Regions from separate parts of the Paenibacillus algicola genome, predicted to be linked through region 1. Evidence: a T-box and tRNA genes for the amino acid it is inferred to sense, from the RefSeq annotation. Region 1 holds a T-box; the other regions hold tRNA genes.
The links. The T-box of region 1 lies ahead of leuS (leucine--tRNA ligase). A T-box ahead of a tRNA ligase gene usually reads a tRNA of that ligase, here a tRNA-Leu.
Positions count from the first base shown of each region.

Region 2: it encodes a tRNA-Leu, which carries the amino acid that the T-box ahead of leuS (leucine--tRNA ligase) is inferred to sense. The anticodon was not compared.
Region 3: it encodes a tRNA-Leu, which carries the amino acid that the T-box ahead of leuS (leucine--tRNA ligase) is inferred to sense. The anticodon was not compared.

Region 1 is NZ_CP040396.1:1,580,233-1,583,508, forward strand. It holds gene E6C60_RS07035 (Gfo/Idh/MocA family protein) at 1-679, shown strand, start outside; gene E6C60_RS07040 (helix-turn-helix transcriptional regulator) at 733-1,605, shown strand; T-box leader at 1,648-1,883, shown strand; gene leuS (leucine--tRNA ligase) at 1,970-3,276, shown strand, end outside.
Region 2 is NZ_CP040396.1:2,964,923-2,968,198, forward strand. It holds gene E6C60_RS13865 (helix-turn-helix domain-containing protein) at 1-332, shown strand, start outside; gene E6C60_RS13870 (hypothetical protein) at 436-624, shown strand; gene E6C60_RS13875 (universal stress protein) at 720-1,367, shown strand; tRNA gene E6C60_RS13880 (tRNA-Leu) at 1,486-1,569, opposite strand; gene E6C60_RS13885 (AraC family transcriptional regulator) at 1,721-2,581, opposite strand; gene E6C60_RS13890 (Gfo/Idh/MocA family protein) at 2,714-3,276, shown strand, end outside.
Region 3 is NZ_CP040396.1:2,896,790-2,900,065, reverse strand. It holds gene E6C60_RS13520 (xanthine phosphoribosyltransferase) at 1-112, shown strand, start outside; gene E6C60_RS13515 (hypothetical protein) at 222-551, shown strand; gene E6C60_RS13510 (hypothetical protein) at 688-906, shown strand; gene E6C60_RS13505 (carboxymuconolactone decarboxylase family protein) at 974-1,303, shown strand; gene E6C60_RS13500 (YhjD family protein) at 1,413-1,835, opposite strand; tRNA gene E6C60_RS13495 (tRNA-Leu) at 2,004-2,087, shown strand; gene E6C60_RS13490 (alpha/beta fold hydrolase) at 2,428-3,276, opposite strand, start outside.

The DNA of each region.
Region 1 (3,276 bases):
GGCGGAGACCGGACGAAAATATATGGTCTACTACAGTGAGCGGCTGCATGTAGAAAGTGCAATTCATGCAGGCCATCTCATTCAGGACGGCGCCATCGGGCGGGTCATTCAAGTCATGGGGACAGGACCGCACCGGCTGGATGCAGGAAACCGTCCGGACTGGTTTTTCAAGCGGGCACAGTATGGCGGCATTTTATGCGATATTGGCTCCCATCAGATCGAGCAGTTTCTGTTCTTTGCCGGCTGCAAGAATGCAGAGGTTGTCAGCAGCAAGGTGGCGAATTATGGACACCCGGAATATCCGGAGCTGGAGGATTTCGGGGATGCAACCCTCATCGGAGACAACGGGGCAACGAACTATTTCCGGGTAGACTGGTTTACGCCGAACGGGCTGGGTACCTGGGGAGATGGCAGAACGATCATTCTCGGGACCGAAGGGTATATTGAGCTTCGTAAATATATTGACATTGCCCGCAGTTCCCAAGGCGATCATCTCTATCTTGTCAATGGAACCGGAGAGCATCATCTGGAGCTGAGTGGCAAGGTCGGGTATCCTTTTTTCGGGGAGCTGATTCTGGATTGCCTGGAGCGCACGGAGAAGGCGATGACGCAGGAGCATGCACTTAAAGCCGGGGAGCTCTGTGTTATCGCCCAGCAGCAGGCGGTTCGTATTCCTTAGCGCTTTCGTTTATAATGTAAGGAATCCATGGTGCGTAAAGGGGCAGAAGCTTTATGAAAGCGGGATTCCAGATTCACGGTGAGCCTGCCCGGCAGGGGCAGCCCTATGAATTTACATACATGAACGATCGCCGCATTCCAAGCGGTATATTCCACTCTCACACTAAATATGAAATGTTTTATTTTCATGAGGGAGCCTGCACGTATCTGATCGGGGACCGGTTCTATGCGCTGAAGCCAGGTGACCTGCTGCTCATGAACGGTCTGACGCTGCATTGTCCTCACCTTGAGAAGGGTGATCAATATGTCCGTAGCATCATTCATTTTGAACCGGACATTCTGGATCAGTGGCTGAGCAAGGAGCTGTCCTCTGCTGCATTGCGGCCGTTTCAGCAGCTCAGTAATTATCGGCTGAGACTTGCAGGGGCAGAGCGGGAGGAATTCGAGGTTCTGCTGAAGGAAATGCAGCGTCTTTCCTGTCTGGAAGGAGCGTGGGCTGCAGATCGGAAGGGACTGCGCCTTGCGGAGCTGCTTCTGTTCGTGGCCGAGCTCTGTACGGAAACGGTGGTGGAGCAGGCTTCTCACTCCGAGAAGGAGCGGCATGTCCAGCATGTGATCACGTTTGTAGAGCAGCATTATGATGAACCGCTTACCTTGGACGAGATCGCCAGGGCAGTTCACCTTTCCAAGCCGTATCTGTCTGCCATCTTTAAAGAGGTGACGGGGACAACGGTACTGAAATATGTGTACAGCCGGCGCATTAACCAGGCCAAGATCCTGCTGTGGCTGCATCCGGACATGACCGTCACGGAGGCGGGACGGGCGGCAGGCTTTAACCATCTGGCCCATTTCAGCCGCATGTTCAAGGAAATGGTAGGCGCCAGCCCGGAAGAGTATCGCAGCAGCCGCATTTCTACATTGACTTAGCAGGGAATATTCGGTTATAATATCGACATTCAATTTAAAAAAAGCAATGCGATGATGAGGACTATCATTTCATCCCTGTCACTCAGAGAGCCGGCGTCAGGTGCAAGCCGGTTGACAGCAGAAGTGAACTCACCTCGGAGTAACGGTGACTATTCGGCGTAAGCTAGCCGATAATTATCGTCGTCTCACCTGCGTTAGAGGTGCAAAGTGAGTCTAAGGCAAAGCATGCCTTACACTAACTAGGGTGGTACCACGGGAAACAACCTCTCGTCCCTAGCGTTATACGCTGGAGACGGGAGGTTTTTTTGGCTACAATCCCTTGATCTCACAGGTTAGTGTGAACGTAGAGAAGGAGCTGGCAAAGATGAGTGACAATCAACAGACGGGCCATGGCTATCAGCCCCAGGCGATCGAGCCGAAATGGCAGGAGTTCTGGGATCAGAACAAGACATTCAAGACGGAAGAGGATGACAGCAAGCCGAAGTTTTATGCGCTGGATATGTTCCCTTATCCTTCCGGCGCCGGGCTTCACGTAGGCCATCCGGAAGGATACACGGCAACAGACATCGTTTCCCGCTTCAAGCGGATGCGCGGCTATAATGTGCTTCATCCCATGGGCTGGGACGCTTTTGGCCTCCCTGCAGAGCAGTATGCGATGGATACAGGCAAGCACCCGCGTGATTTTACAATTGCGAATATTAACAATTTCCGCAGACAGATCAAATCTCTCGGCTTCTCCTACGATTGGGACCGCGAGATTAGCACCACCGATCCGGAATACTATAAATGGACCCAGTGGATCTTTATTCAGCTGTACAAGAGAGGCCTTGCTTATGTAGCCGAGGTACCTGTGAACTGGTGTCCTGCACTCGGCACAGTATTGGCGAACGAAGAGGTCATTGATGGCAAGTCTGAGCGGGGAGGACATCCGGTCATCCGCAAGCCGATGCGGCAGTGGATTCTGAAGATTACGGATTACGCCGAGCGGCTGCTGGAGGATCTGGAGGAACTGGACTGGTCCGAGAGCATTAAGGATATGCAGCGTAACTGGATCGGTAAGTCCACAGGTGCTGAGGTCGTGTTTGATATCGAAGGTCATGACCGGCAGCTGACTGTATTCACCACCCGTCCCGACACCTTGTTTGGAGCCAGCTACTGCGTCGTTGCTCCGGAGCATGAGATGGTGGAGGACATTACAACGGCAGCGCAGAAGGAAGCGGTCCGGCAATATCAGGAGCAGGCGGCTCACAAGAGCGACCTGGAGCGTACAGACCTTGCCAAAGACAAGAGCGGTGTGTTTACAGGCGCTTATGCGGTGAATCCCGCAAACGGGGCGCGCCTGCCGATCTGGATTGCAGATTATGTGCTGGCAGGCTATGGCACCGGTGCCATTATGGCCGTTCCGGGACATGACAGCCGTGACTGGGAATTTGCGAAGAAATTTGGCCTGGATATTATCGAGGTTGTAAAGGGCGGTAACGTGGAGGAGGAAGCTTACACCGGAGCGGGCGAGCATACCAATTCCGAGTTCCTGAATGGGCTCCAGAACGAAGAGGCTATTGAGAAAATGTCCGCCTGGCTGGAGGAGAACGGAAAGGGACGCAAGAAGATTACTTATCGTCTTCGCGACTGGCTGTTCAGCCGTCAGCGGTATTGGGGAGAGCCGATTCC
Region 2 (3,276 bases), 1.4 Mb from region 1:
CCCGTCATATTTTGTTTCGCGAAGAATTACTGGAAAAGTCACCCTTGATCTGTCAGCCGGAGCCTTCGCGCTTCATGAAACGGACGTTGACCCGTTCACCCGTCAGCAATCGGATTTTGACTGGCCTGTGCATGGTGCATGACCTCTCGGTCAGTGATGTCAGCCGCTGGATCGGCGTACATCCCGGCACATTCCGTAAATGGCTGCATCAGGGAACCCTGCCTTCTCCAGCGTTTCAAGAGAAAGCAGAAGCCTTTTTTCGCATCCCGCGCTCGGTACTGTTTGCCGACTGCGCACTTCAAGGAGATCTTCGAACCAAAGCTCAGCCGTAACGGCAAAAATAGGGACCCTTCTTTAAGATCCTGGATCTTTAGAATGGTCCCTGTTCTTGCAGGGAATACCATCTCCATAGCCTTGGATAAACGGAGGGATAAGATGGATAAGGATATCGGCACGGCGCTGGGACTATTGGGAGGCACGACGCTTGGAAGCGGGATCGGCTTTCTAATGGGCTGGCATTCCTATGATCTGATATGGAGTGTAATTTTGGGAGGCTTGCTTGGCATGCTGAGCGGCCTGGTGACGGCAATACGCTGGCGTGCTGGCAGCAAGACCTCTCCGTGAACTGCAGAACGCCGCAGGTGAATTTCTCCCTGCGGCTTCTTTTTTGTTACAATGTGTACATAATGCACAAAACAGGAGGTGGAGCAGGATTGAATATGAATCAAAGCCCGGCCGAAGATACATTTGCCAGTGAAAGTATTCTGGTCTGTGTCAGCTACGGGCCGAGCTCAGAGCGTCTGATCCGCCGCGGAGCCAAGCTCGCGCAGGCCTTTCAGGCGCCACTGACGATCTTGACGGTAGGCGTCCAGGATGAAGATACGTATCACGAAGAAAGAGATCGGAACATGGCCTTGTGGACATCGCTCGCACAGCAGCTGCAAGCGGAGTTTCTGATTTCGAAGCGTCCCTCGCGGGATGCCGCAGAGGTGATCATTGAGACGGCGAGAGAAAGAAAGATTACCCAGATTGTCCTGGGTCAGTCTGTCCGTACGAAATGGGAGGAGTTAACCGAGGACTCGATCATGAACGAGATTCTCCGCAGCATTGAGCTGGTGGATATTCATGTTGTCTCGGTCAAGCGACAGGTGGAGCAGCATGAGGATGATTATGAGCCGGGCACAAAGGCATATCTCGTTCGGGATGGCGATAGCTATGTGCTGCAATTTGAGACGAGTGCAGCGGATGCGATTGAAGGAACCTTTTATCAGAGCGTATACACGGACTTCAATAACGGCATTTTCAAGACGATTCGGGGTCAAGAGGTCATCAAATATCACATTTTCGACGGTGCAGTAACAACATAAACTGTGGATTATGCAATCAGGCCGCTAGCCGCGGCCTGACTGCACGCACCGCACCCACTCTAACCCTGAATATTAAGAAAAGAGCTGATCCCCAAGGGATCAGCTCTTATTCATAGGATGCGGTCGAGAGGACTCGAACCTCCACGGGGGTTAGCCCACACGGACCTGAACCGTGCGCGTCTGCCAATTCCGCCACGACCGCAAGCATATATCTTCGAAGCCTCGAAGATGTCTAGTGAATTCTCGGTTGTCTTGTTCTTTCCGAACCAGTTCCGTTTCAATCACCGTAATTAAGAGTATACTCTCGCTTCAGCAAGATTGCAAGCACTTTTTCAAAAAACTTTAAAGACCCTTCACGGCCCTACCCGGTTACGATAGCTGCGCGGCGAAACGCCAGTCATTTTCTTGAAGACCCGGGAGAAATAAAAGGTATCTTTATATCCTAACGCTTCCCCAGTCTCCTTCACCGTCAGCTCAGTATTCAGTAAAATGCTGCGTGCTTCCGAAATCCGGAGGCGGTGCAGAAATTCGTTCAGCGGATAGCCCGTATACTCCTGTACGATTCTTCGAAGCGTGGATACTGAAATATGATGCCTTGACGCCATCTCTGCCGCTTCCTGCCTTACATGGAGAGATTGCGAGATGTCTTGAATAACCTTGAGCGCAAAGCTTTCCCGGGTACTGTCCTCTCCACCGTCGGAATGACAGGCTAAATCGTACAAAAAGCTTTCCAGCATAAGCACTGCGCGGTCCATATTGCTTGGCGCTCCGCTGTCCATCAGCTTGAAGATCAGCTCCATCCGGTGCATTAAAGAATCATCAAATACAGTGGCCTTGACCTTCCCGGGGTCCTGCAGCCACTGCTCCAGCCATTCTGTAATGCGGGAGCCTTCTACCGTAAAGTAATATTCATCCCAATCTCCGCCCTCCCAAGGCCCGTAATTGAATACTGCGCCCGGGTACAGGCAGAACCAGCTTCCCGCTTCAATCGCCTGCTGCTCCCCCTCATCGACCTGATAAAAGCCGGAGCCGCCGGTAATCATGACAAATGCCCAATACGAGAATTGCGCGTTCAGGCGCTGGGGCCTTCTCTTTGGAAGATGTCCGGCGTTCACCAGGGTCAGAGACTTGATCTTCTGCTTGCTCGCATCCAGCTTGGGGTTAAACAGCCGAATAGGATGTGAACTGATCATATAATCCATGGTTATTGTCATCCTGCACATTCTCCCCCTCATACAAACGTGCTAACTTATAGGTGCTTGAATAAATATAACATATTTGATTGCGCCCCTCTATACGGGTGCCCCAAGAGCAAGCATGAAATATGGAAAGGATGTTAGGTTATTATGAGCACCTTGAACATCGGTTTGATCGGAAGCGGATCCATCTCTGAATCGCATTTAAAGGCTTACAGTGCCAACCCGAAGGTCAGGCTTGCCGCCGTATGCGACCTGAATGAACCCAGAGCGCGTGAAAAGGCAGAGAAATATGACATCCCGAACGTGTATAGTCATTATAAGGAACTGCTCGCAAATTCCGAGGTAGATGCCGTCAGTATTTGTACCTGGAACAATTCACATGCAGAGATTAGTATTGCCGCCCTTCAAGCGGGCAAGCATGTGCTGTGTGAGAAGCCGCTGTGCAAGACGGTCGAGGAAGCGCTGCAGGTACAGGAGGCGGTACGAGAATCCGGCAAAACGCTGCAGGTCGGCTATGTTCGCCGCCATGCCTCCAGCATTCATGTCCTGAAGAAGTTTATTGATGAAGACGAGCTTGGAGAAATTTATTTTGCCAAAGCGAGCCTGATTCGCCGCCTCGGCAACCCCGGCGGCTGGTTCGCCGATCAGGAGCGCTCCGGCGGAGGGCCTTTGATTGATATCGGCGTTCACTGTATCGACCTGTGCTGGTA
Region 3 (3,276 bases), 1.3 Mb from region 1:
GAAGAGCTTTCAGGCAGGGGCGAGAACCCTGAGAGAGCAGGGCATTCAAGTGGAGCCGCTGCTTCAGATCAAGTCGCTGGAAGGCGGCAGAATCACCTTCGTGGATGAATAAACTTTATGGAAATTTTGTGAAACCTGTGCCTAAAATAGCAACTATGCCTTTCCTGTGCGGGGTTTTTATTTTATAATGTAGGAGCAGGAAAGAGAGAGGAGGCAACAACATGGGGAAAGAGCCGGTAACTGAAACTTACTTGATCGAGAAGCTGAGCGGAGCGAAGGTTCACTTTGAACGGGCGCTGGATTGCAAGCACACCGAATTCGATGACCTTTATCCCTATATGATCGAACATCCTCAGTTCTTTTGGTATAAGCGTTATGTAGCCTGGTCTGAGCTTCTGACAATTGCTGGCATGTGTGAAGAGCTTTCTTATAACTGGAGAGAGCAGTTTACAGAGCAGCAGGTGGAATATGTAGAGAAGCGGGTTATGTCATCCACAGTTCTTGATTTCTGGTTTGAGAAGAATGACAGCATCGAGCCTGCTCAGCGTTAAGGCGTATGTGCGTGCGGGAGTGAATGCTCCGCAGAAGGCTGATGTTTCTCCATATGATGCTTTATTGTTGAAGGCTGCCTGCGGGATGACATTCATCCTGCGGGGGCCTTTTTAATCATGAGAAAGGAGGGCCTGTATGATTAACGACGAGCAGTTAAATGAGCTGCGTTTGTCCGGGGAACGAGTGCGTGTCGTTCGAGATGGTCTGGAAAGCAATGATGTGAGCGGGATTGTAGTCGCCTGGGATGAAGAGCATGTTATTATCCGCCGCAGGAACCGCCGGGTGGTCAAGCTTAGCCGCGGCTACAGCTATCAGCTTCATAGCGAACCGCGCATTAGTCCACTGGATGCCTAGCATAGATTTCTGCCATCGGGACAACCTAGACGGGAGAAGTTAAGCTACAGTGAGGTGGAATAAATCGATGGAATTTCACAGTGATAAGGTCAATGCCTACAAACATGAAATCCACAATCTGAAAACAGCCATGCCGGCCATTGCAGAGTCTTATCATCACTTCACCGGGGTCTGCTTTCAGGATGGGGAGCTGGATGAAAAAACAAAGCAGCTGATCGCGCTGGGGATCGCCATGTTCGCGAACAACGAGCTTTGTACGTATTACCATATGGAAGAGGCAAGGTCGAAAGGGGCTAGTGATGCCCAGATCATGGAGGCTGCTGCCGTGGCCTCGGCTGCCAGTGCAGGACATGCTATGTCACAGGGCTTGATGAGAGTTCAGGCCAATCTGAAATAGCGCAGAGTGACCAATCTTCTCAAAGTGCAAGCACGCTAAGGAACCGTCTGTATTGCAGCCCTGCTGCCTGTCAGGCGGTTCTTTACGTATATCTATATGCTAATGCACTTCAAGGCAAGGGACAGGCAGGCGCAGCAGAAATTTCGGCTTCCGCCTGCGGCGCTTCAGGAAGATGCAGGCCCAGGTAAGCCCGCATGCGGAACATGACCTCCTGCTGGAAACAGGGCCACAGTATTTGAAGAGTACCGATATATCCCCGGCAAGCATAACGGGCCTGAACGCCGTCAGCATCTCGGGTGATTTCGATGATCTTGATTGTACGGGTGGCAAATTGGAGCTTGATTTCCTTTAGCATTAGAGCGGTCTTCTTGGCGCCATTGCCGACGAGCTCCACATAAAGCTCGGGGGTCTTAAAGACGCCGCTCTCCTGAATAATCCGGCAGTCCCGTTCAAACACGCGGTGCGTGAATCGAAGCAGCATATAGCTCCTGATCAGTGAACGGTCTTCAGTACTCATTCCCGATACAGCCATGACGATCACCTCAAATGTAGGATTAAAGTACGAACTTATGTTCTTATTTTAACCGAAAGTCTGAGATTTAATCAAGCTTTTAAAAAAGTGTTGACACGATATAGCTAGCATGATAAGATATATCTTGTCGCCGCGATATGATTCATGATGGAGCGACAAACACAATTTGCGGTCGTGGCGGAATTGGCAGACGCGCACGGTTCAGGTCCGTGTGGGCTAACCCCCGTGGAGGTTCGAGTCCTCTCGACCGCATCACCTTAACAATTAACGAGCTCTTGGATTTGTCCTTGCGACGATTCAGGAGCTTTTTGCATAATTGGGATTTGCAAGGTGTTGCTCATGACCTGTACAGATGAAACATTTGAACTGTGATCTAGAAGTGCAAAGATGTTTGCTGTCGTGGATAATGGCTTGAGCACAAGAGGAAAGTTCTGAGTGATTTTCCAGGGTTGATTCGATCACCTAGCGAGAAATTGTGAAATGCACTTTGAGCTACACACCAAGTAGGAACAAAAAATGTCGGAAGCAGGTCCCTAAATAGCTGGAACATGCTCCGACACTATGTCTCGGTCGTCAGCCTTTTAGTTTGTTATTAACATTTTTTTAAGAATTGTTGAATTAGCTCATTGATCTCTTTAGCATGTGTTTCGAGAGCAAAATGCCCAGTATCAAGTAAATGGACTTCCGCAGATGGAATATCACGCTTATAAGCCTCAGCTCCAGCAGCGAGGAAGGCAGGATCATTTTTACCCCATACAGCTAAAAGTTTAGGTTGATACTTACGGAAATAAGCCTGAAAGTAAGGATAAATATCCACATTGGTTCTATAATCAAGAATCAAGTCCAGTTGGATTTCTTCAGCTTCTGGGCGCGACATGAAAGCAATATCCAAGGAATACCCATCTGGTGAAACAAGGCTGGCATCAGCTCCATGTAGATACTGAAAGTTACGTATGGTCTCAGGGGTCAAGGAATTGCGACATGCTTCACGATTTTCAGGTGTCGGAGAGTGCCAATACGTCTCCCAGGATCCCCACGCGTCACTAAATCCCTCAGTATAAGCGTTACCATTCTGACTAATAATTGCTTGAACTCTTTCCGGGTGAGCCACTGCCAAACGATAACCAACAGGTGCACCGTAATCAAATACATAAAGTACATACTGTTTGAGACCTAAAGCTTCAGTAAAACCTTCAATAACTTGGAACAGACTGTTAAATGTGAAGTTAAATTGACTGCGGGGCGGAGTTATTGTATGACCGAATCCAGGGAGATCAGGGGCAATGACACGGTATTGTTCTGCCAGTTTGGGAATTAGGTCGCGAAACATATGACTTGAAGATGGAAACCCGTGTAATAATAAAATAACTTGACCGTCTTTAGGGCCGGCTTCGCGATAAAAAACTTCGACATCTCCAACGATTTGCTGATGATAACTAAT